Vallitalea guaymasensis: one gene and its partner. The protein of the gene in region 2 interacts with the protein of the main gene of each other region in a pairwise test. Links are inferred from orthologs where the notes say so. Each region holds a gene or a part of one and is shown on either strand. Other genes may lie near its edges. The genes, in order: cysK and epsC.

Region 1 (16,483 bases), 4.0 Mb from region 2 along the record:
AGCAAAGTGGTATATTACAATATGCTACCAAATTGAAAAAGGACAATGTGCTGAAACAATATGCAGAGAGTAATATAGGCATGATGATTATATCCAATGAAGATTATTATTGGCTTGATAACCAAGAAGACAATAATGTCGGTATAAGTAGTGTACCTATCTGGAATCAAGAAAATATGAATATCAATAATATAAGCATACCGGGTATGTTGATAGGTGTTAACAGTAAATCAGAGTCCATTAATGAAATAGTTGAATTCTGTAAAGCATTGACATCAAGAGAATGGGGAATCTACATGTATGAAAAAGGATATATCATACCCACATATAATGTTCAGTTGGAAGAACTGGATGAAATGTTAAATGTAAAGACACCAAAAGAATTCTTACCCCATGAAGGAATGTGTGTATATGAGACAAACAAGGAAAACAAAGAATACGAAAGACAAAGGTTTGATATTTATTTTGATATAATAACAGGTGAAAGACCAATAGAAGAAGGGCTTAATACCTTGAATGGTATAATGAATGAAATTAATGATAGTAATTGATATTTACAGGATATATTTTATTTTATAAAAGGCATCAATTGATTTTGATGCTTTTTTGTAGTTATTTTTATAGAATCATAGTTATTTAAATTTACATATTCTCAGCAGATTATATAATGAATATACCAAAAAAAACAGAGGTGACAATAATGAAAACGCTAAAGAAGCACTTTAGATATTATCCACTTTATTTAATGATTCTGCCAGGATTTCTATTAATATTATGTATGAGATATTTACCTATGGGTGGTATTATAATTGCCTTTAAAAATATAAATTATGCTGATGGCATTATAAGAAGTCCCTGGTGTGGTTTTGCTAATTTCCAGTTTCTATTCAAGACCAAAGATGTTCTCATAGCAACTAGGAATACTCTATTATATAATCTTGCTTTTATAGTTTTGGGTATGGTCGTTTCAATTGCTTTTGCTATAGCATTATGTGAAATTCGTAATAGATTTGCAGCTAAAGTTTATCAAAGCATTTTTTTCTTCCCTTATTTCTTATCAATGGTTGTTGTAGCATATATGGTATTTGCTTTTTTAGGAATGGAGAATGGTCTATTGAATAAAAGTATATTTTCATTTTTAAACATTGAAAAAATACGGTTTTATGCAGAACCTAAGCACTGGCCATTTATCTTGGTATTTGTTAATCTGTGGAAAAATGTAGGGTATTCAACAGTAATATATCTGGCAGCTATATTGGGGATAGCTCCAGAATTATATGAAGCAGCAATCATAGATGGTGCCAGTAAATGGCAGCAGATAATATATATAACTCTACCATCTATAAAGCCTATAATAATAATATTAGCCATAATGGCTATTGGAAGAATATTCTATGCTGATTTTGGTCTGTTCTATAATGTGCCAATGAATTCAGGGGCTCTATTTTCTACTACACAAGTTATTGATACATATGTCTATCGTGCAATGACAAAATTAGGGGATTTGGGAATGGCTGCGGCTGCTGCATTATATCAATCCTTTGTAGGTTTTGTATTGGTTATAACAGCTAACTGGATAATAAGAAAAATCGATTCAGATAATGCATTATTCTAGGGGGGAAGCACAATGAAAAAGAAAGCAGGAGTCAATCAGATTTCTAACAGAGCCAACTGTATAATTAATATCTTTTTTCTTATATATGCAATCTTGTGTATTGCGCCATTATTACTATCATTAGGTGTATCTTTGACTGATGAAAAAGAAGTCATTCTCCATGGTTTTAATTTTATTCCAAGAAAATTTAGCCTAGACGCTTATAGGTTTTTATTTCAAGATGCATCACATGTGCTTAGAGCTTATGGTGTATCCATATTCGTTACTGTGGTGGGTACGTTATTTAGTGTGATGTTGACAGCATTATATGCTTATCCAATATCAAGAAAAGATTTTCCAGCGGCTAAATTCTTTACCTTTTTCATATTTTTTACAATGTTGTTCAATGGTGGATTGGTTGCAAGTTTCTATATAAATACTCAATTATTCCATTTCAAGAATAGGTTATATTCCCTGTTATTGCCCTTGATGATGAATCCATTCAATGTATTGATCGTAAGGACGTTCTATAAACAGAGTGTACCAAAATCAATAATCGAATCATCAAAGATAGATGGTGCTAGCGAGTTACGAATTTTTATTCAAATGGTATTACCTTTATCAAAACCAGCCATAGCCACGATAGCTTTATTTGACACTTTGTGTTATTGGAATGATTGGTTTTCAAGTTTGTTATACATATCAGATGTAAAATTATATTCCTTGCAGTACACCATGTATACTGCTCTCATGAATATCAAGTATTTATTGAAATTTGGTGAAACATCATCTGATGCATTGAACAGCTTGGGTACAGTACCAACCCAAACAGTGAGATTTACAATGGTATTGATAGCAATAGGACCTATAATACTAGCTTATCCTTATTTCCAAAAACATTTTGTGAAAGGATTAACTATAGGTGCTTTGAAAGGTTAGAATAATTACTTAGTAATTATTTTGATTATATATATAAAAAAATATTCTAGGAGGTAGTTTTTATGAAAAAATTAGTTTCAGTCATGCTAATAATAGTTTTAACACTATCATTGGCTGCATGTGGAGGTAAGAAGGAAGTTGAGGAAACAAAAGGGGAAAATGCTGATGTAGAAAACAATTCTTCTAATGTTGAAGAAAAAGCAGAGGATAAAGATGAATTAGAACCTGTTACTCTGAAATTTACATATCCAGGTTCACATCAAGAGGATGAAGAAAAAGTTGAAGAAGCTATTAATGAATATTTAAAAGATAAAATAAATGCGTCTATTGATATTGAACCAATAGATTGGTCAGCCTTCGAAGAAAAAACCAGTTTGATGATGGCAACAGGTGATAATCTCGATATGATATTCACTGCATCTTGGATGACTTATTATACAGATGTTGCTAAAAAAGCATATGTACCAATGAATGATTTAATTGATAAATACGCACCTAAAACAAAAGAGTTATTGAATCCTGCATTATTTGAAGGTCCAAAAGTAGATGGAGTCATATATGGTTTATCAACAAACAAAGAAACAGCAGGAGCTACAGGATTATTCTTCAGAAAAGACTTAGTTGAGAAATATAAGTTTGATATATCTAAGATAAAATCTATTAAGGATTTTGAAACTGTTCTAGAACCAATGTTAGAAACTATCAAGAAAAATGAGCCAGGAATATATCCTTATTACTCTAATGGCTACAATAGTCTAGTGAGTTTCTATCAACCACTATCTATTGGTGGAGGAGATACTCCAGGGTATTATAATCCTGATTCAGGTAAGATAGAGTATACACAAGAAAGTGAAGAGAAGCTGTTATTATATGATTTAGCTTACAAGTGGGCTAATATGGGATATATTAATGAGGATGCAGTTACAGCAGAGGAATGGGTTCCTAACATGTTCTGTACCTGGATGCCATACAAACCTGGTAAAGATGCTGAGATGTCAGCTCAATTAGGCATTGAGTTAGTAGGAGAAGTCATAGGTTCTCCTTATACCACTACATGTGAAGTGACAGGTTCCATGATTGCGATATCAAGAAATAGTAAGAACCCAGAAAGATGTATGATGTTTCTAGAGTTGTTGAATACTGACAAGTATCTTAACAATCTATTGAATTATGGTATTGAAGATGTTCACTACTTGAAAGTGAAAGATAATGTAATAGATTTTCCAGAAGGTGTAACAGCTTCTACAAGTACTTATTATCCTTCATCACAATGGATGTTCCAAAATCAATTTTTGAATTATCTAAGAGTCGGTGAAGCAGAGGACAAATGGGAACAATATGATATTTTCAACAAGAGTGCAGTAGTAAGTCCATTATTAGGTTTTGCATTTGACGCTACACCTGTAAAATCTGAGATTGCAGCTTGTAAAAATATTCGTGAAGAATTTGAAAAAGCATTGGTAAGTGGTGTTTTGGATCCAGACGTAGCTGTTCCAGAATATCTAGAAAAATTAAAGGCAAATGGTTCAGAGAAGATTGTAACTGAAAAACAAAGGCAAGTAGATGAATTCAAAGCTAAAAAATAAATGATATCTACGTGAAAGTAAATTGAAAAAGTTGGCGTGTAATGGTAACATTAGTTTTGTTACAATGAATCCTTACGAGATTAAAATATTATCATGTAGGCTTATTCCATGTAACCACTAACATACGAAAGGAAGATATTAATATTATGAATGAGTTTCCTTATATGGATACAGAATTATCTTTTGATGAAAGAGTCAACGATTTAGTTTCACGTATGTCATTAATTGAAAAAGTCTCTCAGCTGGTGCATAATGCATCACCAGTAGAAAGACTAGGTATACCTGCCTATAATTGGTGGAATGAAGCACTTCATGGAGTTGCGAGAGCAGGAGTGGCAACAGTTTTCCCACAAGCCATAGCTCTAGGTGCAACTTTCGATGAAGAATTAATTAATCAAGTGGCTACTGTCATATCAGATGAAGGAAGAGCGAAATATCATGAATTCCAACGTCAAGGTGACTGTGGTTTATACAAGGGCTTAACTTTTTGGAGTCCTAATATTAATATATTTAGAGATCCTAGATGGGGTAGAGGTCATGAGACTTTTGGAGAAGATCCATATCTAACCAGCAGGTTAGGAGTTAACTTTGTTGAAGGTCTTCAGGGTACAGACGATAAATATCTAAAAAGCGTTGCAACGCCAAAGCATTACGCTGTTCACAGTGGACCAGAGAAAGACCGTCATAGTTTTGATGCCGAAGTTTCAATAAAGGATATTAGAGAAACATATCTGCCGGCGTTCAAAGCTTGCGTAACAGAAGGAAAAGCAGAGGCAATCATGGGAGCCTATAATAGAGTTAATGGTGAACCATGTTGTGGAAGTCATTTTCTGCTACAGGATATTTTGCGTGACGAATGGGGATTTCAAGGGCATGTAGTATCGGATTGTGGTGCATTGATGGATTTCCATGCTTATCATCATATTACGAAGAATCCTATCGAATCAGCAGCGTTAGCTCTTAATAATGGATGTGAATTGAATTGTGGAGATACATTTGAATATTTGATGCTTGCACATGATAAAGGTTTGATTTCAGAAGATACTATAGATGCTGCTGTAAAAAGATTACTAAAAGTCAGATTCAGGTTAGGGATGTTTGATGACAATGAAGATATTCCATATTCATCAATCCCTTATGAGGTAGTAGCTTGTGATAAGCATAGAGAATTGGCTTTGGAAGTAACTAAAAAATCAGCGGTACTATTAAAGAATAAGAACAACATTTTACCACTGGATAAAAATGAAATAAAATCCATAGGTGTAATAGGTCCTAATGCCAATGATAGAAGAGTATTGGTAGGGAACTATAATGGAACACCAATCAGACATGTAACGGTACTTGAAGGAATACAGAATGCAGTCAATGATAATACACGTGTATATTATGCAGAAGGCTGTAAGTTGATTGAGCCGGAAGTAAGTATGTGTCAAGAGAAGGACAGCGGATTTTCTGAAGCTATATCCGTAGCCAAGATGTCAGATGCAGTTATTATGTGTCTTGGATTATCACCTATAATTGAGGGTGAACAAGGAGATGCAGCTAATTCAGATGCATCAGGAGATAAAATTCATTTGGATCTACCTGGACAACAACAAAAACTCATGGAAGAAGTATATAAGACAGGGAAACCAATTATTCTCATTTTATTGAATGGAAGTGCTGTTGCAATAAACTGGGCTGATGATAATGTAGATGCAATTTTAGAGGGATGGTATCCAGGTGGAGAAGGGGGTAATGCTATAGCTGATATTATTTTTGGAGATGATAGCCCTTCAGGTAAATTACCAATAACTTTTTATAGGTCACTAGATGATATACCATCATTTGATGACTATAGTATGAAGAATAGGACATATAGATATTTTGAAAAAGAACCGTTATATCCTTTTGGATATGGTCTTGGTTATACATCTTTTGAATTCTCTAACTTAGTACTTTCAAAAGATATATTACAAATGGGAGAAGATTTATTAATCAATGTTGACGTTACTAATACAGGGGATTTATCAGGATATGAAACTGTCCAGTTATATGTAAAAGATTTGGAGGCATCAGTAGATGTCCCTAAGTATGAGTTGAAAGGATTCAAAAAGGTATTATTGAAGCCGGAAGAAACAAAGACAATAGAGTTGGTGCTAAAACCTAGACAATTGGCTTTAATAGACAATGATGGAGAATGTAAGCTGGAACCAGGCAGTTTTCAGATATTTGTAGGTGGAAGTCAGCCAGATGGTAGAAGTATAGAATTAACTAAACAAAAAGTATTGGATGCAACATTTGAGGTTGTAGGTAACATAAAGACTTTAAAATATTAAAGCTCAGATTAACTAATAAATGATGAGAGTGAGGGATTCAGGTTAATATAAGAGTGGGTTATCGAGCTTGATATAAAATAAAAATAAGTTTTATAAGGAGGAAAATAAAATGAGACTTAAATGGAGAAGGTTTCTGGTTTTATTCCTTGTTTTTGGCTTGATGCTCACTATTACAAAACCTTACACTAATTCTTTGGCATCAAATTTTATTACAATATATTGGGAAGATGAAAAACAGGAAATTGACGGGTTCGGATTCTCAGGAGCTGACTGGTCACATATACCATATCAATTACAAGAACCTGAAAGAACAGAGGTAATGGATTTATTATTTAATATTGACGATGGTATTGGGGCATCAATATGCAGAAGTGAAATACATCCTGAGTATTCACCTGCATTAGGAGAATATGATTTTGTAAGTATCAAACCTGAACAATTATGGTATATAAAAGAAGCTGAGGCTAGAGGCGTGGATAAACAGATTGCAACTGCCTGGACACCTCCAGCATTCATGAAAACCAATAATAGCCAAACACATGGTGGATATCTGATTGAAGAATATTATAATGATTTTGCTGATCTATTAAGTGAATTTGTAGTTCAATTTGAACAGCTTCATGGTATTGATTTTTATGCAGTATCAATGTGTAATGAACCTAATGCTAGCATTTTTCTGAATTGGAATTCATGTTCTTGGAAGGGCGAGCAGATCAAGACTTTCATTAAAGACTACATGAAACCAGCATTCGTTGCAAAAGGAATTGATGACACCAAGTTCATTATAGCAGAACCATCTTGGTGGTCAGAATCATTGATGGAACCTTCGTTAAATGATCCTGTCACTTGTGATATGATTGATATAGTTGGATCACATCAATATCAACTATCACCTTCTAAGTTCACGACAGCTTTTTCCAAAGGCAAAAAAGTATGGCAAACAGAAGTATGTGACCCAGGACATTTTGATGCTGGTATTGGTGAAGGGCTTAGATGGGCTAAGAATATTCATGAATTCATGGTAGATGCAGAAGCAAGCGCATACCTTTATTGGCAGGGAGTAATGAGAGAGGGTAGTGAAGGATTAATTTGCACTAATTCAGATTTCACTGATTATGTTATGACCAAGAGATACTATACTTTTGGACATTACAGCAAGTTTATCAGACCAGGGTATGTACGTATTGGCACATCGGATACAGGAATCTCTGATACTTATATATCAGCGTATAAGAATAAAGAAACAGGAGATTTTGCTATAGTGGCAATTAATGATACTGATAAAATACAGCAGTTTGACCTGTTAGCTGATGGATTCAGTGCTGATAAGCTGACACCATATATTACAGATGATACTCTGGATATGCAAAAGGGTAGTCAGGTTCCTTATAATGATGGTACATATTATATTGCATTACCACCAAAGAGTGTAGTTACATATGTGGGTAAGGAAAATAGTAATACATTAACAGATGTAGAGGTTATTGAAGATAATCTAGATGATTGGTCTATGGTTTATTCAAAATCAGAGGGTTGGTTCTTGGATTCATCCAATTCAGAGTATTTTGAAGGAGATTTGTCAAGAGCTGCTAGGAATTCCGGTAAGAATGAAGAGTTAGTATATTATTTTGATGGAAAAGATATTAATTTCTTTGAGGTGAAATTGTTCCAGTATTGGTATTTTGATGCGCTTTCCTTCTATGCATCTGAGGACAATATGAGTTGGATTGAAATTCCACATAGTTCATATCCTAGAGAATGGCAAGGTAGTAGGTGGTATAAGATGGCTCACATTCCAAGATATATTCCTGAAGGTACTAAATACATAAAAGTAAAATTAACTGATAACAGTACTTGGGAAAAACAAATATCTAAGATTAAATTTATCCTTAGCGAATAAATATATTTTTGATGATATCTAATCATTTGATAACGTACAATTAAAAGTCTGTATAATTTCTCTGTGAGAGATTTATACAGACTTTTTATATCCTGCATTATAGGAATTTCATATTTTTAATTAATTTATTAGATGGTTTGATTATCAGTAATTCCTTGCTTCGTTCTAAATATACAAAAAATTTTGCTATTGGTATTGACATATATACTTTGTTTGAGTAAAATAATAATATATACACAATAACCGATAGGACTATTCGGTATTTGGAAGGAGAGTTTAATTATGAGTAAAGTATACAACAATATATTAGAATTAGTAGGTAAAACACCACTAGTGAAAATCAATAATTTAAATGATACACATGCTAACATATTTGGAAAAGTGGAATATTTTAATCCAGGTGGAAGCATAAAAGACAGAATTGGTCTAGCTATGATTGAAGATGGTGAGAAGCAAGGTCTGATAAATAAGGAGACAGTTATATTAGAGCCTACAAGTGGAAATACTGGAATAGGTATAGCTATGACTGGTGCAGTAAAAGGGTATCGTGTTATACTGACTATGCCAGATACAATGAGCAAAGAAAGACAGAATCTATTAAAAGCTTATGGAGCTGAATTAGTTTTAACACCAGGTACTAAAGGAATGAAAGGGACAATTGATAAGATTGAAGAATTAAAGCAAGAATATCCTAATCACTTTGTTCCTGGGCAGTTTAATAACGTATCTAATCCAGAAATCCATAGAAAGACTACAGCTCTTGAGATAATAAATGATATGGATGGTAAGATTGATATTCTGGTTGCAGGTGTTGGAACAGGAGGAACAATAACTGGTATTGGTGAAATTCTAAAAGATAAGATTGATGGTGTTAAAATTGTTGCAGTAGAACCAAATAACTCAGCAGTTTTATCAGGTGAAAATCCAGGTCCACATAAATTACAAGGGATAGGAGCAGGATTTGTACCTAATGTATTGAATAAAGATGTGATAGATGAGATAATAAAAATAAAAGATGAAGATGCTTTTGCTACAATGAGAAGATTAGCCAGAGAAGAAGGAATGCTTGTAGGTATTTCATCATCAGCCGCAGTTTTTGCAGCATTACAGATAGCTGAGAAAGAAGAAAACAAAGGTAAGAATATCGTTGTAATATTACCAGACAATGGTGAAAGATATTTATCTATGAACATATTTTAGATGAAGAATTATCATACACAAAATTTGTTATTATGAGGTGCAATAATGAATATATCCAATAAAACCAGATACGGATTAAGATCAGTAGTATATCTAGGAATAAATTATGAAAAAGAAAATATCTCCATCAAGGAAATATCTGATAAAGAAGGTATATCAAAAAGATACTTGGAACAGATATTTGCTGAACTGAAAAAAGGTGGAATCATTAATAGTACCAAAGGAACAAAAGGAGGTTATTTTCTAACAACTAAGCCTTCTGAAATTACGGTAAGCGGTATTATTAAATTACTTGAAGGTAACTTGAATGTCATTCAAGAAATAGACGATTATAATATAGAAGACTTAGAATATACTATAGTCAACAAAGTATGGAACAAAATGTCACAAGCGCTAATTGATGCAGTGGATAGTATTACTATTGAAGATATTATCAACGACTATAATTCACTTAGCAGAAACATGTTTTATATATAATAGTTTTATATATGTTACAAAAGATAAATTAGGAGAAATAAAAAATGAAATTAGGTACATTGTGTTATATAGAAAAAGATGGTAGAACTCTTATGCTCCATAGGGTAAAAAAAGAAAATGATATTCATGAAGGTAACTGGATTGGTCTAGGAGGAAAAATAGAAAACGGTGAATCACCAGAAGAATGTGTAATCAGGGAAGTTAAAGAAGAAAGTGGTCTAACCATAAAAAATCCTGACCTAAGAGGAATTTTGACTTTCCCTGAATTCGGCAAAGACAATTGGTACGTTTTTCTCTATACAGCTACTGAATTCAACGGAGATTTAATTGAATGTAACGAGGGCAATCTAGAATGGATTGATAATGAGGATTTACTAAACCTAAAAATGTCAGAAGGAGATAATCTCTTTTTGAAATGGCTAAAAAAATACAAAATGTTTTCAGCTAAATTTATTTATGATGGTAAAAAATTAATAGATTATGATTTAGTAGTTAATTATTAATAATATTAATTTTGAAGGGAACTTGTAATAAAGGAAGCTATAATAATTTTAATAGGATAACGAACAATGTTAAAGCAAGAATGGAGATAGTAAAATGGCTGAAAAGAAAAATGCAAGAGTAATATTGACTAAGGAAGATTTAATAGAACAGTTTAGTAAATGTGGAGTAGCAAAAGGACAGACAATATTTGTTCATACTTCATTAAAGAGTATTGGATTTGTTGTTGGTGGAGCAGAAACCTTGATTAGGGCGCTTCTTGAGATAGTTGGACCTGAAGGTACACTAATGATGCCATCTCAAACTTGGAAAAATCTTGATCCTTCAACAGGGGTTCATTGGGAAGAACCAGAAGAATGGTGGCCTATAATTCGTGAAAATTGGCCAGCTTATGATAAAGAGGTTACACCTGCAATTGGTATGGGGGTAGTAGCTGAAATGTTTAGAAAGTGGCCAGGAGCAAAAAGATCAGATCATCCAGCTAGGTCAATAGCAGCAGTTGGTAAACATGCAGAATATATTACAGAAGAACATGATTTGAGTAATATTTTTGGTAAGAATTCTCCTGTAGATAAATTGTATCAATTAAATGGATACGTATTGTTAATCGGCGTTGGATATAATAAAAATACTTCATTACATTTAGCAGAAACTAGAGCTGACTTTGGTAGTAAGAAATATGCTAATGAAAGTAGTGCAATTAACATCAATGGTAAAAGAGAATGGGTGACATATAATACTCAAGTTGTAGATGATGAAGACTTTATAGAATTAGGTAATGAGTATGATAAAGAAAACAATATTGAAATCCATAAAGTCGGAAATGCTGAGGTAAGATTTATGAAGCAAAGACCATTAATAGACTGGACTGTCAAGTGGATGGAAAAAAATAGAAAATAGAAAATTATTATTGACAAACCAAAACTATATTGATATAATGGTTAAAATAATTTAACGTAAAAAAGTGATAAAGCATAAAAGCAAAGAAGAGGAAGAGTACTTTATTTTGGAAATATAGAGAGGAGATGCTGGTGGAAATTCTCCATGAAGAAATAATGGAAGGTAGCCTTGGAGCTGTGAACCGAAATCGTAAGAGAGTAGACTTCAACGGAATCCCACCGTTACTAGGGAGCTGATATCAGATGAAATTTATTTATCTCGTATTAGACTAAGTGGCATAATATGCAATATAGGTGGTACCGCGGAGATAATACCTTCGTCCTTTTAATACAAGGACGAAGGTTTTTTAATTCTTGCAAAAAATTTGAATCTATTTACAATCAAAAATTATAATAATAAAAAGGAGATGTTACATATGTTATTAACTGGTGCAGATATAGTTGTTGAATGTTTAAAGGAACAGAAAGTAGATACCGTATTTGGGTATCCAGGAGGAAATGTAATTCATATTTACGATTCATTGTATAAGAATAAAAAGTATATTAAGCATATTTTAACTGCTCACGAACAAGGCGCATCACATGCAGCAGATGGTTATGCAAGGTCTACAGGTAAAGTAGGGGTTTGTATTGCTACTTCAGGACCAGGGGCAACCAATCTTGTTACAGGTATTGCTACAGCTTATATGGATTCAGTACCAATGGTTATAATAACAGGTAACGTTCCATTATCTTTACTTGGTAAAGACAGTTTTCAAGAAGTAGATATAGCTGGAGTTACTGCTCCTATAACAAAGCATAATTATATAGTTAAAGATATAAATAAGCTGGCTGATACCATAAGAGAAGCTTTTTATATAGCTAGTGAAGGTAGACAAGGACCGGTACTTATTGATATCCCAAAAGATATAGCCATGACAACTACTGATTATGAATATGCAGAACCTAAATTAGTAGAAAGATGTATTAAAAATATTACTGAGGAAGCTATAGAGAACGCATTAGAACTTATAAATAAATCAAAACAACCGTTCATATATATTGGCGGTGGTGTAGTTAGATCAGAAGCATCAAAAGAATTGTTAGAATTCGCAGAGAATATTGATGCACCAGTAACCTCAAGTCTAATGGGGTTAGGAGGTTTTCCAAGCAGCCATGAATTATTTACTGGAATGATTGGAATGCACGGAACAAAAGCATCCAATAAAGGAATTAATAAGAGTGACTTAATAATTGCCATAGGTGCTAGATTCAGTGATAGGGTTGTAAGTAAAGTTGAGAAATTTGCGCCTAATGCTAAGATACTGCATATTGATATTGATCCTGCTGAGATTAATAAGAACGTTGTTTCATATCATTATATAGTTGGAGATATTAGAGAAGTATTAAAGCAACTTAATAATAATATTATAAAGCAAGATAGAAAGCAGTGGGTAAACAAAATCAAAGGATACAAAGATAAATATCCATTAAGATATCCTGATAATGGTCTAAAAGCACAATATATCATAGAAAAACTTAATGATATTACAGATGAAAATACTATAGTAGCAACAGAAGTAGGACAGCATCAAATGTGGACTGCTCAATATTATAATTTCAATAGTCCTAAGGAATTCTTGACTTCTGGAGGACTTGGAACAATGGGATTTGGTCTAGGAGCAGCAATAGGAGCACAAGTTGGTAATCCAACTAAAACAGTAATTAACATTGCTGGTGATGGTTGTTTCAAGATGAATCTTATTGAACTTGCTACAGCAGTTAACTATAATTTACCAATAATTATAATACTTATTAATAATAATTCTCTAGGAATGGTTAGGCAATGGCAGTCATTATTCTTTGATGGAAGATATTCAGAGACTACTCTTAATCATGCTACAAATTTTGTTGGATTGGCTGAGAATTTTGGAATGAGAGGATTAGAAATCTCTAGAAAAGAACAAGTTGAGGAAGTATTACAGGAAGCTATTAATTGCAAAGGACCAGTATTAGTTCATTGCAGAATCCATGAAGATGACAAAGTATTTCCGATGGTTGCTCCTGGAGAAGCCATAGATTCATTAATTATGGAAGGTTAAAATATATGATTAGTTAAGTAAAAGGGGCTGGATAGCTCCTTTTTTGATATAATTTCGTAATCGTTTCCAACATAATATTGTATGAATTTCATATATATTATAATGGAGGTGATAAACATTAAACTTAAAAAATTATACATGAGTATAGTATTGTTTCTTGCTATTAGCATATTATTGATTAATCATAATGCCACAATTGCAAAGAACAACCCTATTGCTAGCGAATCAAAAATAGAATATATTGATGAGGAAAAAGCAAAGGAGACTGCCATATCTTATTTTCAAAAATACTTTGATATCAAAATAAAAGCTGATGATTACTTTCAGTATAATAGACACATCAATATAGATAATAAACACAATAAAACTGGTAAAGAGTACTGGGAAATTGTATTTAGTACCTTTGATAGATCGAAATTGAGGGATATCAAAACTCAAAAAGAAGCAGACAAAATTAATGAGGAACGCAAAAAATCTGTTACCTATTATGCTAAGATAGAAATCCATGATGAGGAAATATTAGAGATAGGGATAATTGATAACAATAATGATAAAGGTCTAACCATTGAAGAATTAAGAGAAATAGAAATCTCAACTGAGGATGCCAAGAAAATCACTCTTGAATTTATAAAAGCAAAAGAATTAATTAAGGAAATAGAAGAATTAGAATTTCTAGGTGAAATAAGAATTGCTCCAGATAGTTGTTATATAGCATATGAATATAAAAAAGACAGAGCTATAATTATCAGAGTACATTCACTCTCTCAAGAAATATCGTGTTTTAGATTTACAACAAAGGAGCAAGCAGAAAAAGCTATAGAAGTTAATAAAAACAATGATAAAGATGGAGGGATAGGTTAATAATTCATTTTAGTTTCAAGGGAAGATTAAATCTTCCCGATTGTTATTTAATCAACTTTCCTTAATACATAATAATTAGGCTTTTGATGCCTATATATGTAATCCCCAGATTTCCATTGTACAAATAAATATGTGTTACCGTTTATTACTTGAATAATATATTGGGATTTTGAATGTTCAAATGGAAACGCTAGAACAAATCCTTTAGTCCAATTTGACTCTTTTCGCTCTTGAATACTACCATCTTCATTAAAAGTTAAAGAGTTAATATATAATTTTCTCTCAGTTTCTTTGGGTGTATATCCTTGATAGTCTTCAACAAAATCAACTGTTTTCCATTTACCTATAACTCGTTCATCGCTTGTAAATGGTATATCAATATTTTCAATTATGCGATTACTATAACTATGAATTATAATTCCTAAATTAAGTATACTTAAAATTATTAGTACACCTACTATAGTTACTGATTTTTTCTTATTAAATTTGTGGCCTAGTGATACTGCTATACCTATAATTCCTAGTATTGATAACAAGATTATCAGTAAAGTGGAAATAACAATTCTAGTAGTGAATATTTCTAAGGCACCATTAAGTATTAATATAATGATAATGCTAGTGGTCACCAATAATCCTGAAATAGTAGCAAGTAAAGGTTTTTTGATGATTTGACCTGATATTATGTACAAACAAGTAAATAATACATAAACTAAGAAAGCAATGTTAATATAAATAAATCCTCTTAATATTTTTATACTATTGGAAATATCTAATGTACTCAATAATATACTTACAAAAACAATACAATAAAGATACACTACTAAAGCATTTGCACTTAATATTTGTAAAATGCTTTTTGGAATGAGCATCATATGTTCTTTGTTTTCAAATATTACATTCTTTGCAAGATGAGCGATTTTTTTATCTATAACATATAAAAAACCAACAATAATTACTATTTCTTGAAATAGGACCATTTTATAATGCTGATTTGGATATATTAATGTTTTAGCTAAACATGTACAAATAATAACTCCTATTATGACACATATTATTTTATAGAAATCTCTTTTGAATTCATACTTAATTAAACTTTTCATTTCATCACCTCTTTAAAAGTTTTCTCAATGGATTGACTTTTTTGGAATCGTAGGTCCTCACAATCATGAATACCCAACATTTGTCCTTTTTTTATAAATATAACTTTATCTAATAGTTTCTCTACTTCTTGAATTAAATGAGTTGCAATAATAATAGTAGAATTATCATCAATATTATTAATAATAGTATCTATTACTTGTTCTCTCACGAGGGTATCCATACCACCTAACGGTTCATCAAATAGATAAAGTTTCGCCTCTCTGGCTATTGAAAGAGATAAACGTAATAGTTGGGTCATACCCCTCGATAGATTCTTTATTTTTTCTGAATAGGGTATATCAATATTAATGTCTTGTAATATGCTATCAAATTTATTTTCGTTGAAGTCATCATACATATCTATATAAAAACTTCTAATATCTTCTACACTCATCCATTTTGGGATAGCATTATTTTCTGTAAGCAGTGATACATAACCTTTAGTTTTTTCATTGGGGTTTAGTCCATCTATCAATACTTCTCCATGGTTATAGGGTATAAGACCAGCTACAGTATTCATGAAAGTTGTTTTACCACTTCCGCTAGGACCTAGTAATCCAACAACTTCACCTTTATCAATATGAAAAGTTATATCATCCAGAGCTTTATGCTTGCCATAGCTTATTGATAGTTTCTTGATATCTAACATACTTAATCTCCCTCCACATAATAATCAATAATCTCTAAAATTTGTTTTTTACAGAATCCCATATTTTTCATACGATTAGAAAAAGAGATAACAGTTTCTTTTGCTATGTCATTTCTTAGATTATTAATCATGTCTTCATTATCAGTTACGTAAGAACCCATACCCCTCTTGGATATAATTAATCCTTCGCTTTCCAACTCTCTATAAGCTCTTTGAACAGTGTTAGGGTTTACTTTTAGATCTTTTGCTAATTCACGTACAGAAGGCATTTTATCACCTTCTTTCAATTCTTTTTTTATTATTATTTCTTTTAGATAAGATAATATCTGGACATACAC
Region 2 (16,494 bases):
TGAAAACATGAGCTATATCAAATGTCCAGATTGTGGCAAAACTATTAAAATGTTTGAAGGTAATACAGAGGAATTCTTAGATAAAATGGGTATTAAATTATTAGGTGAACTACCAATGACTAAGGAAATTGCAAGAGATGGTATTAATAAGTCAGATGAAATAGCTAAGATGTTCGAAAAAATAACTGATGGAATAATTAAAGAATAATCGTATGCCAAGACCAAAAAAGTGTAGAAAAGTGGACTTTTTTCCTGAGTATACCTATTTTAAGCCTAGAGGCAGATCTGACCAGCAGTTGGAAGAAGTTATTCTGAATATAGAAGAATTAGAGGCCATGAGACTGAAGGATATCGAGAAATTAAATCAAGAGAAATGTGCAGAAAAAATGCATGTCTCAAGACAAACTTTCCAAAATATTATTGATAGTGCTAGGCAAAAAGTTACTAAAGCTTTGACTAGCGGTATGGCAATAAATATTACAGGAGGCATTTACTGCACTAAAAAATGTAAAGTGATCTGTAAAGATTGTAATCATGAATATGAGTTTGACTTTACAAAATCAGCTCAATGCCCTAAATGTAAATCAACCAACATATATTGTAAAAAGAAGCAACAAATATGTAACAGAATAAACAAATAGTATGCTAGCAATAATTCAACCACCCAAAATATATATTAAGGAGCCGTAATAAGGCTTCTTTTTTTCGCACCAATAATACTGTAATAACTCTAATTTCCGCTTTAACCACTTTAAAAAGTTTATTAATCGCAAAATAATCTTTATAAAATAAAATTAATTTCCCTTTCGCTTTTATTATAAATTGCTTTTTGTTATAATAGCAATGTAATATTTTACCTTACTATGAACATAAATAGAACTTGATATATATGATGGATGATTTTAATAAATCTGTCTTATATAATGGATGCTTACTAAATTATAGTAAAAAACGAATATGGTGCTGTCTTAAAATATATTATAATATCTGTGTTTTAAGACAACCCCATAAATACTATGCGGGGTGGTTAAATGAATATTTCAGTAGAATCAATGAGCATAATCAACAATATATTTGATAATGCTTATGAAAATGGAAGAAAGACTCTATACGAACATGAAGTTTATATGATTTTAAAGAGCATAGGACTTGATGTTCCAAAATTCGTATTCGTAAAGAATTCAGATGAATTGACTGAAAAGATGTTAGAAAAATTCGGTCGTGATATTGTAGTTAAAATTGTTTCATCAGATATTTCCCATAAACAAAAATTAGGTGGGGTAAAAGTAGTAAAGAATCATGAAACATTATATGTAGGTTATGTATTGGATAAAATGCGCAAAGAAGTTCTTTCGCATTTTGAACAAGAACCAAATATCGAAGGCTTCCTAATTGTAGAATTCATTCCTCATACACAAAGTATAGGATATGAAGTACTTATTGGTTCAAAAGACGATTCATCATTCGGTCCAGTAATAACATTTACAAAAGGTGGAGATGATGCAGAATTTTTTGCTAAATATTATGATCCTGCTAATCTATTCCTTCCTCCTTTCAGGTATAATAAAGCCTTAGAACTTGTTAATGATTTGAACATTTGTCATAAATTCAAGGATATCGGTCATGAAGAATATCTTGAGCTAATGGCAAAAGCAGCAAGTTTGATAAGTTCATTCGCTTTTCACTATTCAAATGCTAGCAAAGAGAAGACTAAGTATATTGTGAAAGCTCTTGACATTAATCCATTTGTAATAACAAAAGACAACAGATTCATTGCTGTAGATGGATTTGCACAATTTGAAAAAGTGGAAGACAATAAAGAAGTAATGAAAGAAGCTAATGTGAGAAATATAGAACCATTCTTTAATCCAAAGGGAATAGCTGTTATTGGTGTTTCCGCAAATCCGGATAAACATAGTATGGGAAGAGAGATAGCAAAACTCTTGCATGACCTTGGTAGAGAAGATATATATTTCGTTAATATAAAAGGTGGAAAAACCGTTATTGGTGATAAAGAATATCAGCTATATAAAAGTATAGATGAAATACCAGTTGAAACTGAATTAGCTGTTTATGTAGCTAAAGCAAAATATGTGTTCTCATTCTTTGAAGAAATGAAAACCAATATACCAAAATCAGTAGTACTCATTCCAGGTATTCCTTCTGATATGAAGTATGAGCAGTTCAAGGAAAATTTGTCAAAAGTAATGCCGGAAGATGTGAGGGTCATTGGACCAAACTGTATGGGTGTTTTCTATGGAGATGATGAAAATAATCCAGGAGTGAATACATTATTCATTGATGAAGAAAGATTGGAATTGAATACATGTGAAGATAGTAATACTGTATTCTTGACTCAAAGCGGTGGTATGGCTCTTACCCTTATTGATAAATTCAGTCATTTGAAAATATTCAAATCAGTAGTCAGTTTCGGTAATAAATATGATGTCAAGATTGTTGATCTAATTAAGTATTTTGCTCCAAAAGAAGATATCAGTAATATAGCCCTTTATGTTGAAGGTTTTGACCAAGGGGAAGGTAGAAAATTCTATGAATTAGCAAAAGACATAGATAAACCAATTATCATATATAAATCTGGTAAAACAGATGCAGGAGCTAAGGCAGCAGCTTCCCACACTGCAGCTATGACAGGTGATTATGACGTGTTTAAGGCTGTATGTGAGCAAGCAGGAGTCATTCTCATTGATGATATTAAAACATATTATGATTGTATAAAAGCCTTTTCTCTACTTGCTGACAAAAAGGTAAAAGGAAGAAAAGTAGCAGGTGTGGTTAACGCAGGTTTTGAAGCTACTATAGCAGCTGATGAATTAGGTAACTTGGAGTTAGCAACTCTCAGTGAAGAAACTAATGAAAAATTAAAGCAGCTTAACTATCATGGACTTATAGATACATCTTCTTCAATAATCGATGTAACTCCAATGACTGAAGATGTTCTATATGCTAAATATATAGAGGCTATAATTCAGGATGATGCTGTAGATGCTATGTTCGTAAGTATTGTACCACATGCAAATGATCTGAGAGCTTTACCTAACGCATGTTATGATGATGACAGTTTAGCTAATACGCTTGTAAGGTTAGTTAAAAAATATAATAAACCTATTACAGTCTCTGTTAATGCTGGTAAGTTTTATCGTGAATTCGTATCAATCATGGAAGAAGGTAAAGTAGCTGTATACGATGATATAAGATCATCAGTAAAAGCTTTGGATACTTTTGTATCTTATAATACAGGAATCAAAAAATAATTATGTGTTTAATCTATAAAATTAAGAGGTAGATGTTATACCTCTTTTTTTTATGCTCTTATTGACATTAATCAATAGTATAGTATAATAAAGTTACAAATAAATTATTAATAGTTACATATATGATACTAAGGAGTGATATTATGAAGAGAAAACCAAATATTTTATTCATATTTTCAGATCAACAGAGATGGGATACAGTTGGGTGTTATGGACAGCCGTTAGATATAACCCCTAATCTGGATGATTTAGCTAAGGATGGAGTAAGAATAGAAAATGCCTTTACCTGTCAACCTGTTTGTGGTCCTGCAAGAGCATGTTTGCAAACTGGTAAATATGCTACAGAGACTGGTTGCTATCGTAACGCAATTGCTTTACCATTAGATGCAAATACAGTTCCTAGATACTTATCACAAGCTGGTTATGAAGTGGGATATGTAGGTAAGTGGCATTTGGCTTCCACAGGATATGATTCCAATGAAGACATTGGTGAGGTGTGTAATTATGAAACAACAGCTATCCCTCCAGAAAGAAGAGGGGGATATAAAGACTATTGGGTAGCAGCAGATGTACTAGAATATACTTCCCACGGTTATGACGGCTATATGTTCAAAGATATGGAAAAAGTAGAGTTCAAAGGCTATAGAGTAGATGCTACAACAGATTTTGTACTTGACTATTTGGATGGTTATACTGGAGAAAAACCATTTTTCTTATTTACATCATACATTGAACCACATCATCAGAATGATCGTAACCGATATGAAGGTCCTGATGGGTCAAAAGAAAGATTTAAAGATTATGTACCACCAAAAGACTTGGTTTGTAATACTGAAAAAGGTGATTGGGAAGAAAATTATCCAGATTATCTAGGGTGCTGTGCAAGTCTTGATGAGAATGTAGGAAGAATAAGAAAGAAATTAAGAGAATTAGGATTGGAAGAAGATACTCTTATTATTTATACCAGTGACCATGGTTCACATTTTAGAACAAGAAACAAGGAATATAAACGAAGTTGTCATGAAAGTGCAATAAGGGTTCCAATGATTCTTAATGGACCAGGGTTCAGAGGTGGAAAAGTCGTTAAAGAACTGGTTAGCTTAATTGACCTGCCAGCTACAATCCTTAATAGTGCAGGAGTTGAGCAACCTGAGGATATGCAAGGATACCCAATTCAAGAAGTAGTTGATGGGAAAGAGGTCAAGTGGCAGCAAGAAGTGTTTTTACAGATTAGCGAGAGTCAATTGGGCAGAGCAATAAGGACAGACAAATGGAAATATTGTGTTACTGCACCAGATAAATCAGGAGGAATGGATTCCCATAGTGATACATACGTTGAAACTTTTTTATATGATTTGGAAAAAGACCCATGTGAATTAACCAATCTTGTTAAAGACCCTGCTTATGTTAAAGTCAGAGAAGAATTGGCTAGTAGATTGATTAAGAGGATGAAAGAGGCTAAGGAAGAAGAACCAGTAATTTTATCTGCAAAATAATAAAAATTGTTATATAATAATCCTATATGTACTATTGAAAAAATAATCAGAGGTGACTATATAATGGAACAAAAGAGTGTAGCTCCAGCATTGACAAGAGGTTTAACCATACTTGAAATAGTAGCAAGAGAAGGAGCCATAGGATTTAATGAGCTAAAGGAAAAGATGGATTTACATGCTACTACAGTCAATCGGCTTATAAAAGTCTTGATGGACAAGGAATATCTTGCTAAAGACCAAAATAATAAATATACCCTTGGTATAAAGTTTTTAAATCTATCCAACCAAGAAACTTTTTGGAATAAAATAATACAAAAATTGCATAATAGTATGAAAGAGATAAATGAAAAGTATGGTATAACTGTATTGTTGACATCATTGGACAAAGATAAAGCCACCGTAATCTATAAGATAATTGAGTCCTCCAATCTAGGTATGCTTGAAGTTGGAAATACCCATTATGACTTGATGAATTTTCCATGGGGAATTTTATATATAGCTGAGCAGGATAAAGAAAAACAAGAAGAATTAATTAAAAAGTCATATGCTGATCCATCTCGTAATATGAATGTAGTTGATAGAAAAGATATTGACAAATTAATTGTTGAGGCTGATATAGAAAAACATGTGGATGATAAAGGCTGGTTTTTTAATGGCAGGAGATTTGCTGTCCCTATTTTCTTGTCAAACGGCAAATTGATAGGCGCACTATGCTCTGGTTCAAATAAAGAAAATCTTAAGGATATCTCTATTGAAGATGTAATCAATGATATGAAAAAAGCGGTAGAAGGTTTATAAATTTATTCTTGACTAATTAATAAAGGTAATATATTATTAAGTTAACAAAAATTAAAACACAACATATAATAATAGTAATTAATAGACAACCTAGGTTAATTAATCATAAAAAAGAATATGGAACATATAATTTAGAAGCTTTGATAGGAAGAGTAGTTAAATGAATCTTAAAAGAGATGGAGTGTCACCGGCTGAGAGCATTCCTTAAGTGAAGTTGAATGAAGTGCATCCTTGAGCTTGTCCAGTGAAATAGTAGTAGCTGGGTACGGTGCTGACCGTTATACAGCCTGAAGTTGGAATAAATATATTTATTCAAGAAGAGTGGAACCGCGGAATAACTTCGTCTCTTATTTAATTAGGAGATGGAGTTTTTTTATTACAAATTATTGGAAAACTTTACTTAAGAAGTTTCTTTGATTTCGTTACGTTACTGAGTCATTTGACTTAATATGTACAACAAGGAGTGTGATAATATGGGATTGATAAAATATATCAAAGAAGAGATAAATGTAATTAAAGATAGAGACCCGGCTATAAAATCTACATCAGAAGTATTCCTTTATGGTAGTTTCAAAGCGATAATGAGTTACAGATTAGCTAATTCACTATTTAGAAAAAAACACTATTTCTTAGCTAGATGGGTTTCTCAAAGAGCGGCAAGAAAAACGGGAATAGAAATTCACCCGGGAGCCACAATTGGAAAAAATCTATTCATAGACCATGGACATGGAGTGGTCATAGGTGAAACTTGTGAGATTGGTGATAATGTGACAATATATCAAGGAGTTACACTAGGTGGAACAGGAAAAGAACATGGAAAGAGACATCCAACCATTGGGAACAATGTTATGATAAGTGCTGGGGCTAAGGTATTAGGTTCATTCACAATTGGTGACAACTGTAGAATAGGAGCAGGGTCAGTTGTACTTAATGAAGTGCCGCCTAACTGTACAGTTGTTGGTATACCTGCAAGGGTTGTTCGCAGAAACAATGAAAAAGTATCTCCATGTGATACTCTGGACCAAACACATCTGCCAGACCCTGTTAGAATGGAAATGTGCAAATTGTTAACAAGAATAGAACGATTAGAACAAAAGGTAGCATCAATACCACCTGAAGATTACTTCAAATTATTTAACCGTGAAAAATTTAGCAGATAAAACATATTAAATAGAGAAGGGAAAGGATAAAATGAAATTATATAATACTTTAACTAACAAAAAAGAGACATTTGAATCAATCGAGAAAGGCAAGGTAAGAATGTATGTTTGTGGTCCAACAGTATATAACTATATTCATATAGGAAATGCTAGACCATTGATAGTGTTTGATACGGTCAGAAAATATTTTGAGTATAAAAATTATGATGTTATCTACGTTTCCAATTTTACTGATATAGATGATAAAATAATCAAGAAAGCCAATGAAGAAGGGGTAGATTATAGCGAGATATCAAGTAAGTATATGAAAGAATTCTTAATTGATTCTGAGGGATTGAATGTTAAACCAGCTACTATTTATCCAAAAGCAACTGAAGAAATAGATGACATGGTCAAGATGATTGAGCAGCTAATTGAAAAAGGTTATGCTTACGAGGTTAATGGCAGTGTCTATTTTGAAACAAAAAAATTCAAACCATATGGTAAGCTATCCAATAAGAATCAAGAGGACTTGGAAGCAGGAGCTAGGATTGCTGTTGATACAGAAAAGAGAAATCCAATGGACTTTGTTTTATGGAAGCCAAAGAAAGAAGGAGAGCCTGCATGGAAATCACCTTGGGGTGAAGGTAGACCTGGATGGCACATAGAGTGTTCAGTAATGGCTAAAAAATATCTTGGAGACAGTATAGATATTCATGCTGGTGGAGAAGACCTTGTTTTCCCACACCATGAAAATGAAATAGCACAAAGTGAAGCTGTTAATGATAAGCAATTCTCTAAATACTGGATGCACAACAGATTTGTCAATGTAGATAATAAGAAGATGTCAAAATCTCTAGGTAATTTCTTCACAGTTAGAGAAATAGTTGATGATTTTTCATATGATGTGGTAAGATTCTTTATGCTGAACGTCCATTATAGAAGTCCTATCAATTTCAGTAGGGATCTAATGCAAGCTGCAGCTAACGGACTTGAAAGAATTCAAACAAGTAGAGATAATCTAGAGCATTTATTAAAGAATGCCCAAGCAGACGATTATAATGAAAAAGAATTAATATTTAATGAACAAAAAGAATTGGAAAAATATAAAATAAAATTTGAAACTGCTATGGAGGATGACTTCAATACTGCAGATGCTATATCAGCTATATTCGAATTAGTCAAATTCGCTAATAAGAATACTGATTCAGATTCTTCTAGAAAATTTATTCAAGATATTATTATACTAATTGATGAACTATGTGGTATACTAGGAATAGTAAGTAAGAAAAAGGAAATTTTACTAGATGAGGAAATAAATGATCTAATTGAAAAGAGACAACAAGCACGTAAAGATAGAGATTTCGCATTAGCGGATAAAATAAGAGATGATTTAAAAGACAAAGGTATTATCCTTGAAGACACACGTGAAGGTGTACGTTGGCATAGAGGATAATAGGTTACTTATGAGAAAGGAATGGAATTGATGCAAGATTTTATTGACTACTTTAAAGATAGTCTTGATATAAAAGACGTAAATCCTAAGCAATATTCACCTTTAGTTCTTGCATATATTGGAGATAGTGTATATGATTTGATAATCAAATCAAAAGTTATAGCAGAGGGTAATTCACCTGTTAATAGACTCCATAAAAAAACAAGTAATTATGTAAAAGCGTCAGCTCAAGCAAAAATGTTTAGAGAAATCGAAGACATATTGACTGAGGAAGAATTTAACATATATAAAAGAGGAAGAAATGCTAAGTCGGGTACAGTACCCAAGAATGCTGATTTGATTGACTACAGAGTTGCAACTGGTTTTGAAGCATTGATTGGTTTTCTATATTTAGATAATAGATTCAAAAGAATCATTGAATTGATTGTTAGAGGAGTAAAATAATGACTACACAAACGAAAACATTTGTAAAAGGGGCAATGATTCTTTCACTTGCAGGTTTGATCGCAAAGATATTCAGTGCTCTATATAGAATTCCTTTAGCTTACTTGGTTGGAACAGAAGGGATTGGCTATTATACTACTGTGTATCCATTATATTCATTATTGGTTTCGGCATCTTTAGTAGGAATACCCAATGCCCTATCAAAACTTACGTCAGAGAAAATAGCTAAGGAAGATTATTATAATGCACATTATATTTACAAATATTCAATGATAATAATTAGCATATTCGGTGCATTTATATCATTGTTCATGGTACTTGGTGTAGATCAGATTATTAATATGGGCGATTGGCCAAGTGAATCTAGATACGTAATATTTGGACTAGCTGTATCGCCAATATTTATATCTATCACAGGAGCTTTCAAAGGATATTTTCAAGGTATGCAGATAATGGTACCTACTGCTATGACTCAGATAATAGAAAATATAACAAAAGTGGTATTAGGTATAGGTATTACTTATATGTTAATACAAATGAATCATAGTGTACCATATTCGGTTGGCGGAGCTGCACTTGGAACATCCCTTGGATTTTTAGTATCCACATTATTTATTATCTTGTATTATATTAGGAAAAGAAAAGATATAAATAAACAAGTGATGGCAACAGCAAGGAAGAAGCATATAAGATTTGGTGAAGTTGCCAAAAAGCTCATTGTGATTGCTATACCTATTACAATTGTTTCGGCTGCGTATTCTATAATGAATTTAATAGATTCAAGCACCATATATAAAAGGTTGGGTGCAATATTTATTGACAAGCAACAAGCTGTTGATATGTATGGACAGATGGGTAATGCTTTTACCATAGTCAATGTACCTTTGACAATAAGTTTAGCTCTAATGATTAGTATTGTTCCTGCTGTATCAGTTGCTGTAGCTAAGAATAATACTGCTGATTTAGTAGCTAAGATAAAATTGGCAATCAGATTTGCTCTTTTACTTGCTTTACCAGCAGCAGTGGGTCTTTTTTTACTAGCTGAACCCATTATGGAATTATTATATCCAACTTCTGCAGGATATGAATATCTTATGTTGTATGCTGTCTGCTTAATATTTATAATCTTAGGACAGGCATTAGCAGGTATACTACAAGGAATGGGTAAATATTTTTTCCCATTAGCATCCCTTGCAATAAGTGTAGTTATAAAAATTATTATAAACTATTCTCTAGTAGCAAGTGATCTACAATTAAAAGGAGCAATCATAGGCTCAATATGCTATTATGTGGTATATGTCATATTGAATTATTTGATGATAAAGAGAGAAACTAAACTTAAACTTAATGTTATCAAGATAGTTATTAAACCCATACTATCAGCAGGAATTATGGGATTAGGTGTTTATGTAATTTATCATGGTATGTATAAGCTCATTAACAGTAATACAATATCAACTCTTCTAGCAATTATATCTGGAATGATAATATATGTAATTATGCTTATATTGACTAGAACTTTGCAGGAAGAAGATTTTGCATTTATCCCTAACAATGAAAAAATAATACAAAAACTAAAAAGTATGAAACTTATTAAATGACAAGAGAGGAATAGTAATGGATAATACGGAATTGATTCTAGAAGGAAGAAATGCTGTAACAGAAGCATTAAAAGCTGATAGAAGTATAGATAAGATTTTTATTATAGATGGTAAGCATGATGGACCAATCAAAAAGATTGTCTCTGAGGCTAGAAAAAAGAACATAATCGTAAATTTTGTAAGTAAAGATAAATTAAATGATATTTCGGTAACTAAAAAGCACCAAGGAGTCATAGCTTATGCCGCAGCATATGATTATGTAGATGTAAAAGATATGATAAAATATGCTAACGACAAAGGTGAAGCACCTTTTATATTGATTCTTGATAGCATTGAAGATCCCCATAATCTAGGAGCTATACTAAGAACTGCTAATATTGCGGGAGTTCATGGGGTGATAATACCTAAGAGAAGAGCGGTAGGATTGACAGCTACTGTTGCTAAAACATCAGCTGGTGCTATTGAGCATACGAGGGTAGCTAGAGTAACCAATGTAGCTAGAACCATTGATGATCTAAAGAAAGAGGGTTTCTGGATAGCTTGTGCTGATATGGATGGAGAACTTATGTATAATGTTGATTTGAAGGGTTCTCTTGCCATAGTAATTGGTAACGAAGGCGAAGGAGTATCTAGGAATGTAAAAGAAAAATGTGATTTTATAGTTAAGGTACCAATGAAAGGTGAGATAACTTCTCTTAATGCTTCAGTGGCAGCAGGAATACTAACTTATGAAGCCCTAAGGCAAAGAGATTATAACTAGAATTGACTAAACTATAACCCCTGGGATACTATTACTAACTCTAATAATACTAACTTTCTAATTATTATAGACTAGAATTGACTAAGTGTATAACTAGATTCTATAAAAATAAGAGAGGAAGAATAGGTATGGATAAGTTGAAGAAGCTTTATAAACTTAATGGAGTAGTCTTAGTATCTATAATCTTTTTGACAGTTATTTTCATGTCAAATAACGCATTTGCAGTTGAGAACAATGATGTAGCTCAAGGTAAAACAGCTACAGCAGATAGCTGGCAGCCCATATCAGGAAGAACAGCAGACAAAGGCAATGACGGTGACGAGTCCACTCGCTGGAGTGCCAGTGATGGGAAATGGGGACACTGGTGGAAGGTAGACTTGGGTGCAAGTCATACCCTTGATGGATGCAGTGTCAAATGGGAATTCAATAAAGTCTATAAATACAAGATAGAAGTATCACCTGATGATATTAATTGGTTGATGGTAGCAGATGAAACCAACAATACTATTTCTAAGCAAATTCAAACTAATGATTTTAATATTGATAATATAAGATATGTACGAATAACTATTACTGAAACTGAAAATGGTTGTTGGGCAAGTTTTTATGACTTCAAGGTTTTTGGTACTAAAAAGTTCTCAGAGCCTATAGAACCAACACCATATTCTAATGTAAATTCTAATCGCTCTATTCTCAATTTCAATACAAATTGGTTATATTCCAATCAAGATAATGAAAACTATAAATCCATTACTTGCGATGAATTAAGATTTACCGATGTTTGTCTACCTCATTGTAATAAATTGCTTAATAAACACTTTGATCTAGACATATCACAGGTCCAATTTATTTCTTGGTACAGAAGACATTTTAATGTACCAGAAGAATATAGGGGACGAAGGGTTCTAATAGAATTCCAAGGAGTATCAACAGTAGCTGAAGTCTATGTTAACGGAAGCTTTGTGGGTGAACACAAAGGTGCTTATACTTCTTTTACATATGATATAACAGATTATATTGATTATGGTAATGTGGATAATGTAATTGCTGTAAGAGTAGATTCTACAGAGAGAAAGGATATACCACCAGAAGGACTTATTGATGTGGATTTTTTCTTGTTCGGTGGGATTTATCGTGATGTCAATATGATTATTACAGATCCAGTATATGTTGATTGGACATTTCTTCGAACAGTACCTTTAGAAGATGACAGTATTATGGTTGCAGCAACCACCAAGGTCAATAATAAAAGTATGGTTCCAAAACAATGTAAAGTCATTTCCGATATAGTAGATGCAGATAATAATATAGTAGCTATAGGGGAAAGCAGTCACACAATAGAGGCTGGTTCAACCCATGAATTCAATAATTTTACTACAAGAATCCTAGAACCTGATTTATGGCATCCTGATGACCCTAATCTATATAAGGTATATACTAGGGTTTTGATTAATGATACGGATTATGTAGATAAATATATAACTGATACAGGACTTAGGTGGATAAATTTCAACAAGAATGATGGAAAGTTTTATATTAATGGAGAATATATGAAACTAAGAGGTACTAATAGACACGAGACTTTTCCATATATAGGAAGAGCTGCAGCTAATAGACTTCAAGCTAGAGATGCGGATATCATAAAATATGAAATGGGATGTAATATCGTTAGATGTTCTCATTATCCACAGGACCCTGAATTTTTGGAAAGATGTGATGAAATAGGTCTATTAGTTTTGGAGGAGACTCCAGGCTGGTTCAATATAGGATTATCCAGTTGGAAAGATATTGTTCTTGACAATATTGAAGAGATGATAATAAGGGATAGAAATCATCCAAGTATTATTGCTTGGGCAGTGAGGATTAATGAATCTATTGATGACAATAGTTTTTACAAGAATACTAATGCAAAAGCTCGATCACTAGATCCTACAAGACCAACAACTGGCTCTCGATTCGTTGCTAATTATCTTAGTGCTTTTTATGAAGATTTATTTGGGTATAATGATTTTACAGAAGGGATAAAAGAACCTAGAGTATTACCTTGGCTGGTTACCGAATATGAAGGACACAAGTTTCCAGTTAAGTCTTTTGATAACGAAGACAGATTGTTAGAGAATCTATTAAGACATGCTAAGGTACAGAATGAAGCTCAAATTAGAGAAAATGTATCAGGTGCTTTGGGATGGTGTGCATTTGATTATAATACACCTCTTGCAGATTCCTATAGCAATAATAATATTAGATATCATGGTGCCTTTGACATGTTTAGGATGCCTAAGCATGTAGCCTATTTTTATCTATCTCAGCAGAGTAGAGAACATTATGGTCCTGTAGTATATATAGCTAACTATTGGAAAGAAAATTCACCATCAACAGTAACTGTAGCCAGTAATTGTGATAAAGTAGAATTGTTTGTCAATGGTATTTCCCAGGGAATTAAGCAACCAAATCTATATACCAGCTTGAACCATCCCCTTTTTGAATTTAAGGATATAGACTACGTTGGAGGTGAAATAAGAGCAGAGGGACGAATCAATGGAGAAGTAGTTGCTAGTCATGTTAGACATACTCCAGGTCAACCTGTAAAATTATTATTGAAGGCTGATGATTATACCTTGACAGCAGATGGCAGTGATATGACAAGGATTACAGTTACTGCACTGGATGAATATAATCAAATAGTACCTTTATCTAATAATTCAGTAGAGTTTCAGGTGACAGGAGCAGGAACTTTTCTCGGTGAATCACCTTTTATATTGGAAGATGGCAAAGGGGGATTCTTCGTTAAGACTATTTTAAATGAAACTGGTACAATAACCTGTAAAGCAACTTCTGATGGACTGATAGAATCAAATATAAGTATTTCCGTTGTAGATATGACAGAGCCTGTAGTACCAATAACAGAGAATGGTAATGGGGTTATACCTGAAGAAGGGGAAAATATAGCCTTTAATAGATTTGTCTCTTCTGATAGCGAGCAGTCAGGTAATAGAGTTTATTATATAAATGATGATAGCTTTGACACAAGATGGTGTGCTAATGATTGGGATGCTAATCATTGGTGTACAATTGATTTAGGAGATACCTATAGTATTCAGGGAACAGAGGTAACTTGGGAAAAAAGTGATACTGTTTATAAATATAAGGTTGAAGTATCATCAGATAAGAATAATTGGATTACTGTAGTTGATAAAACAGATAATAACATTAGTGATCAAATACAGAAAGATGATTTTGTAAGTAACGATGTACGTTATGTGAGAATTACTATAACTGGTCTAGAAAAAAATGCTTGGGCCAGTATAAGGGATTTTAAAGTTTTCAAATGATTGCCATTAAATAATATTGTAATTACATTTACAAACTAGAAATTATATAGTATACTTAAATATGCTTTCAAATTAAAGGAAGGCGGATATGTTTTGACACGAGAATTTCTATTAGTAGATGGTTACAATATTATTTATGCTTGGGACAAGCTAAAAAAAGCAGTAGAAGAAGAAAGCTTAGAAATTGCCAGAAAAAAATTACTGGATATAATGTCCAATTATCAGGGATATAAAAAAATTGAAGTCATAGTTGTATTTGACGCACATAGAGTAAAAGGAACTAGGAATATAGAGAAATATAATAATATAGATGTAGTATTTACAAAGGAAGTTGAGACAGCGGATCATTATATTGAAAAAGTTGCTCATTCAATAGGCAGAGATTATCGAGTAAGAGTTGCTACATCAGATGGTCTCGAACAAACTATAATACTAGGAAAAGGTGCAAGTCGTATATCAGCTAGGGAATTACATAATGAAGTTAATATGATAGAAAGTGATATTCGTAAGAATTTCATTGAAAAAGTTCAAATTGATAATAATCGTTTAGAAGGTCACCTAGACCCTAAAGTTTTAGAGTGGATGGAAAAGATGCGTAGAAAATGATAGAGGGGTTGATGTAGTTGGATTATGCTACTTGGTACGACGATTCATATGTTACGTATTCAGATGAACAACTTGTGGAATTAGTGAGAGATGGGGATAATGAAGCACTTGATTATTTAATGAACAAGTACAAGATATTAGTTGAAAAAAAAGCTAAATCATATTTTTTGATAGGTGCTAGTAGAGATGATATTATTCAAGAAGGCATGATTGGACTCTTTAAAGCAATTCGTGATTTTAAAGAAGAAAAAACTGCGTCCTTTTATTCTTTTGCAGATTTATGCGTAACAAGACAGATTATATCAGCTGTAAAAGCATCAACAAGACAGAAACATCTTCCATTGAATTCATATATATCATTGAATAAACCTTCTTATGAAGAAGAGAATGATAAAACGACTTTAATAGATAAGATGCCTTCTAGAAAAATAATCAATCCAGAAGATTTATTGATAGGTCAAGAGAATCTAAGCATTATTGAGCATGAACTCAATGAGAGACTTAGTAAGCTGGAAAAAGAAGTTTTACAAAGTTATATATATGGAAAAAGTTATGTTGAGATTGCTGGGAATCTAAAAAGACCAGTAAAATCAATAGATAATGCATTGCAGAGAATCAAGAAAAAAGTTGAACTTATTTTAGTTGAAAAGGGAGTATAAAAATACTTGACAAAATTTATGACATGTTATAAAATTAGTCAGTATGCTGGAGTAACTCAGTAGGTAGAGTACTTGCATGGTAAGCAAGAAGTCGGCAGTTCAAGTCTGCTCTTCAGCTTTTTTTGCCCTGAATTAGGGCTTTATATTTAGACGTAAGTATAATAAAATAGACTCTGTTCAGTAATTGTACTATCTGAACTGAGTCTATTTTTTATATTGATATGAAAAGCCCCTTTTACCTTATATATCTATTATTTAGTATTATCTGATGAACATATTTCAATTTCAAAAGCAGTTGTTTGAGGAGGTAATGATGCTGTCATGATATGACTATGTTTTACAAGCAATTTATCTCCTTTAGATATATCTTTAATACTTGCTTTTTTTCCAGATGCTTGATCAGTTATTTTTGTTTCTTCGTTTATATGGAAGATGATAGTTTGATCTTTTCCATATCCTACAGTAATCATATGACCATTTTTAGTTTCTTTTATTTCTGATACTTCTCCTTCAACTTTATTCGCCCTTAAAACGCTTATAGTATAAGCATATGTTTGAGGAGGTATAGACATAGTCATTTTAGAGTCATGGATAACAACTAATGCGTCACCTTCTTCAATATCCTTAACAGTCAATTCTTTTTTAGTTAATTGATCTGTAATCTTTGTATCTTTGTCAACATTAAATATTATATTGCCTTTATCATAATCCACAGTAATCATATGACCATTTTTGGTCTCTTTGATTCCAGATACTTTTCCATTGACTTTATTTTCTTCTGCTTGATCAGTTTTCATTACATTGATTTTAAAAGCATATGTTTGAGGAGGTAAGGACCTAGTCATTTTTGAATCATGTAAAACAACTAATCTGTCTCCTTCTTTTATATCTTCAACTTTTACTTCTTCTTCAGTTGATGGGTCAACGATTT

The links.
Region 1: the proteins of epsC (region 2) and cysK interact in binary tests that used the Escherichia coli proteins (3 or more experiments, as listed by UniProt). The link is inferred for Vallitalea guaymasensis from one-to-one orthologs.

What each region holds. Positions count from the first base shown.
Region 1 is NZ_CP058561.1:4,246,414-4,262,896, forward strand. Bases 7,761-10,578 are described here. They hold cysK (cysteine synthase A), read left to right. Parts: upstream 7,761-8,619; coding sequence 8,620-9,537; downstream 9,538-10,578. Other genes in these bases: HYG85_RS18200 (glycoside hydrolase family 30 protein), read left to right, coding at 7,761-8,337; HYG85_RS18210 (RrF2 family transcriptional regulator), read left to right, coding at 9,583-10,014; HYG85_RS18215 (NUDIX hydrolase), read left to right, coding at 10,059-10,517. Outside these bases: HYG85_RS18175 (ABC transporter substrate-binding protein), read left to right, coding at 1-551; HYG85_RS18180 (ABC transporter permease), read left to right, coding at 668-1,615; HYG85_RS18185 (carbohydrate ABC transporter permease), read left to right, coding at 1,628-2,533; HYG85_RS18190 (ABC transporter substrate-binding protein), read left to right, coding at 2,596-4,119; HYG85_RS18195 (glycoside hydrolase family 3 C-terminal domain-containing protein), read left to right, coding at 4,266-6,437; more of HYG85_RS18200, read left to right, coding at 6,547-7,760; HYG85_RS18220 (aminoglycoside N(3)-acetyltransferase), read left to right, coding at 10,612-11,415; ilvB (biosynthetic-type acetolactate synthase large subunit), read left to right, coding at 11,831-13,495; HYG85_RS18230 (hypothetical protein), read left to right, coding at 13,646-14,356; HYG85_RS18235 (hypothetical protein), read right to left, coding at 14,404-15,456; HYG85_RS18240 (ATP-binding cassette domain-containing protein), read right to left, coding at 15,453-16,145; HYG85_RS18245 (GntR family transcriptional regulator), read right to left, coding at 16,148-16,483.
Region 2 is NZ_CP058561.1:258,280-274,773, reverse strand. Bases 5,054-7,882 are described here. They hold epsC (serine O-acetyltransferase EpsC), read left to right. Parts: upstream 5,054-6,039; coding sequence 6,040-6,726; downstream 6,727-7,882. Other genes in these bases: cysS (cysteine--tRNA ligase), read left to right, coding at 6,758-7,882; HYG85_RS01180 (helix-turn-helix domain-containing protein), read left to right, coding at 5,054-5,566. In the rest of the region: HYG85_RS01200 (Mrp/NBP35 family ATP-binding protein), read left to right, coding at 1-208; HYG85_RS01195 (DUF134 domain-containing protein), read left to right, coding at 213-641; HYG85_RS01190 (acetate--CoA ligase family protein), read left to right, coding at 1,032-3,272; HYG85_RS01185 (sulfatase-like hydrolase/transferase), read left to right, coding at 3,416-4,768; more of HYG85_RS01180, read left to right, coding at 4,832-5,053; more of cysS, read left to right, coding at 7,883-8,161; HYG85_RS01165 (Mini-ribonuclease 3), read left to right, coding at 8,192-8,605; HYG85_RS01160 (putative polysaccharide biosynthesis protein), read left to right, coding at 8,605-10,206; 23S rRNA (guanosine(2251)-2'-O)-methyltransferase RlmB, read left to right, coding at 10,223-10,966; HYG85_RS01150 (discoidin domain-containing protein), read left to right, coding at 11,095-14,298; HYG85_RS01145 (NYN domain-containing protein), read left to right, coding at 14,392-14,904; RNA polymerase sporulation sigma factor SigH, read left to right, coding at 14,922-15,563; HYG85_RS01130 (copper amine oxidase N-terminal domain-containing protein), read right to left, coding at 15,815-16,494.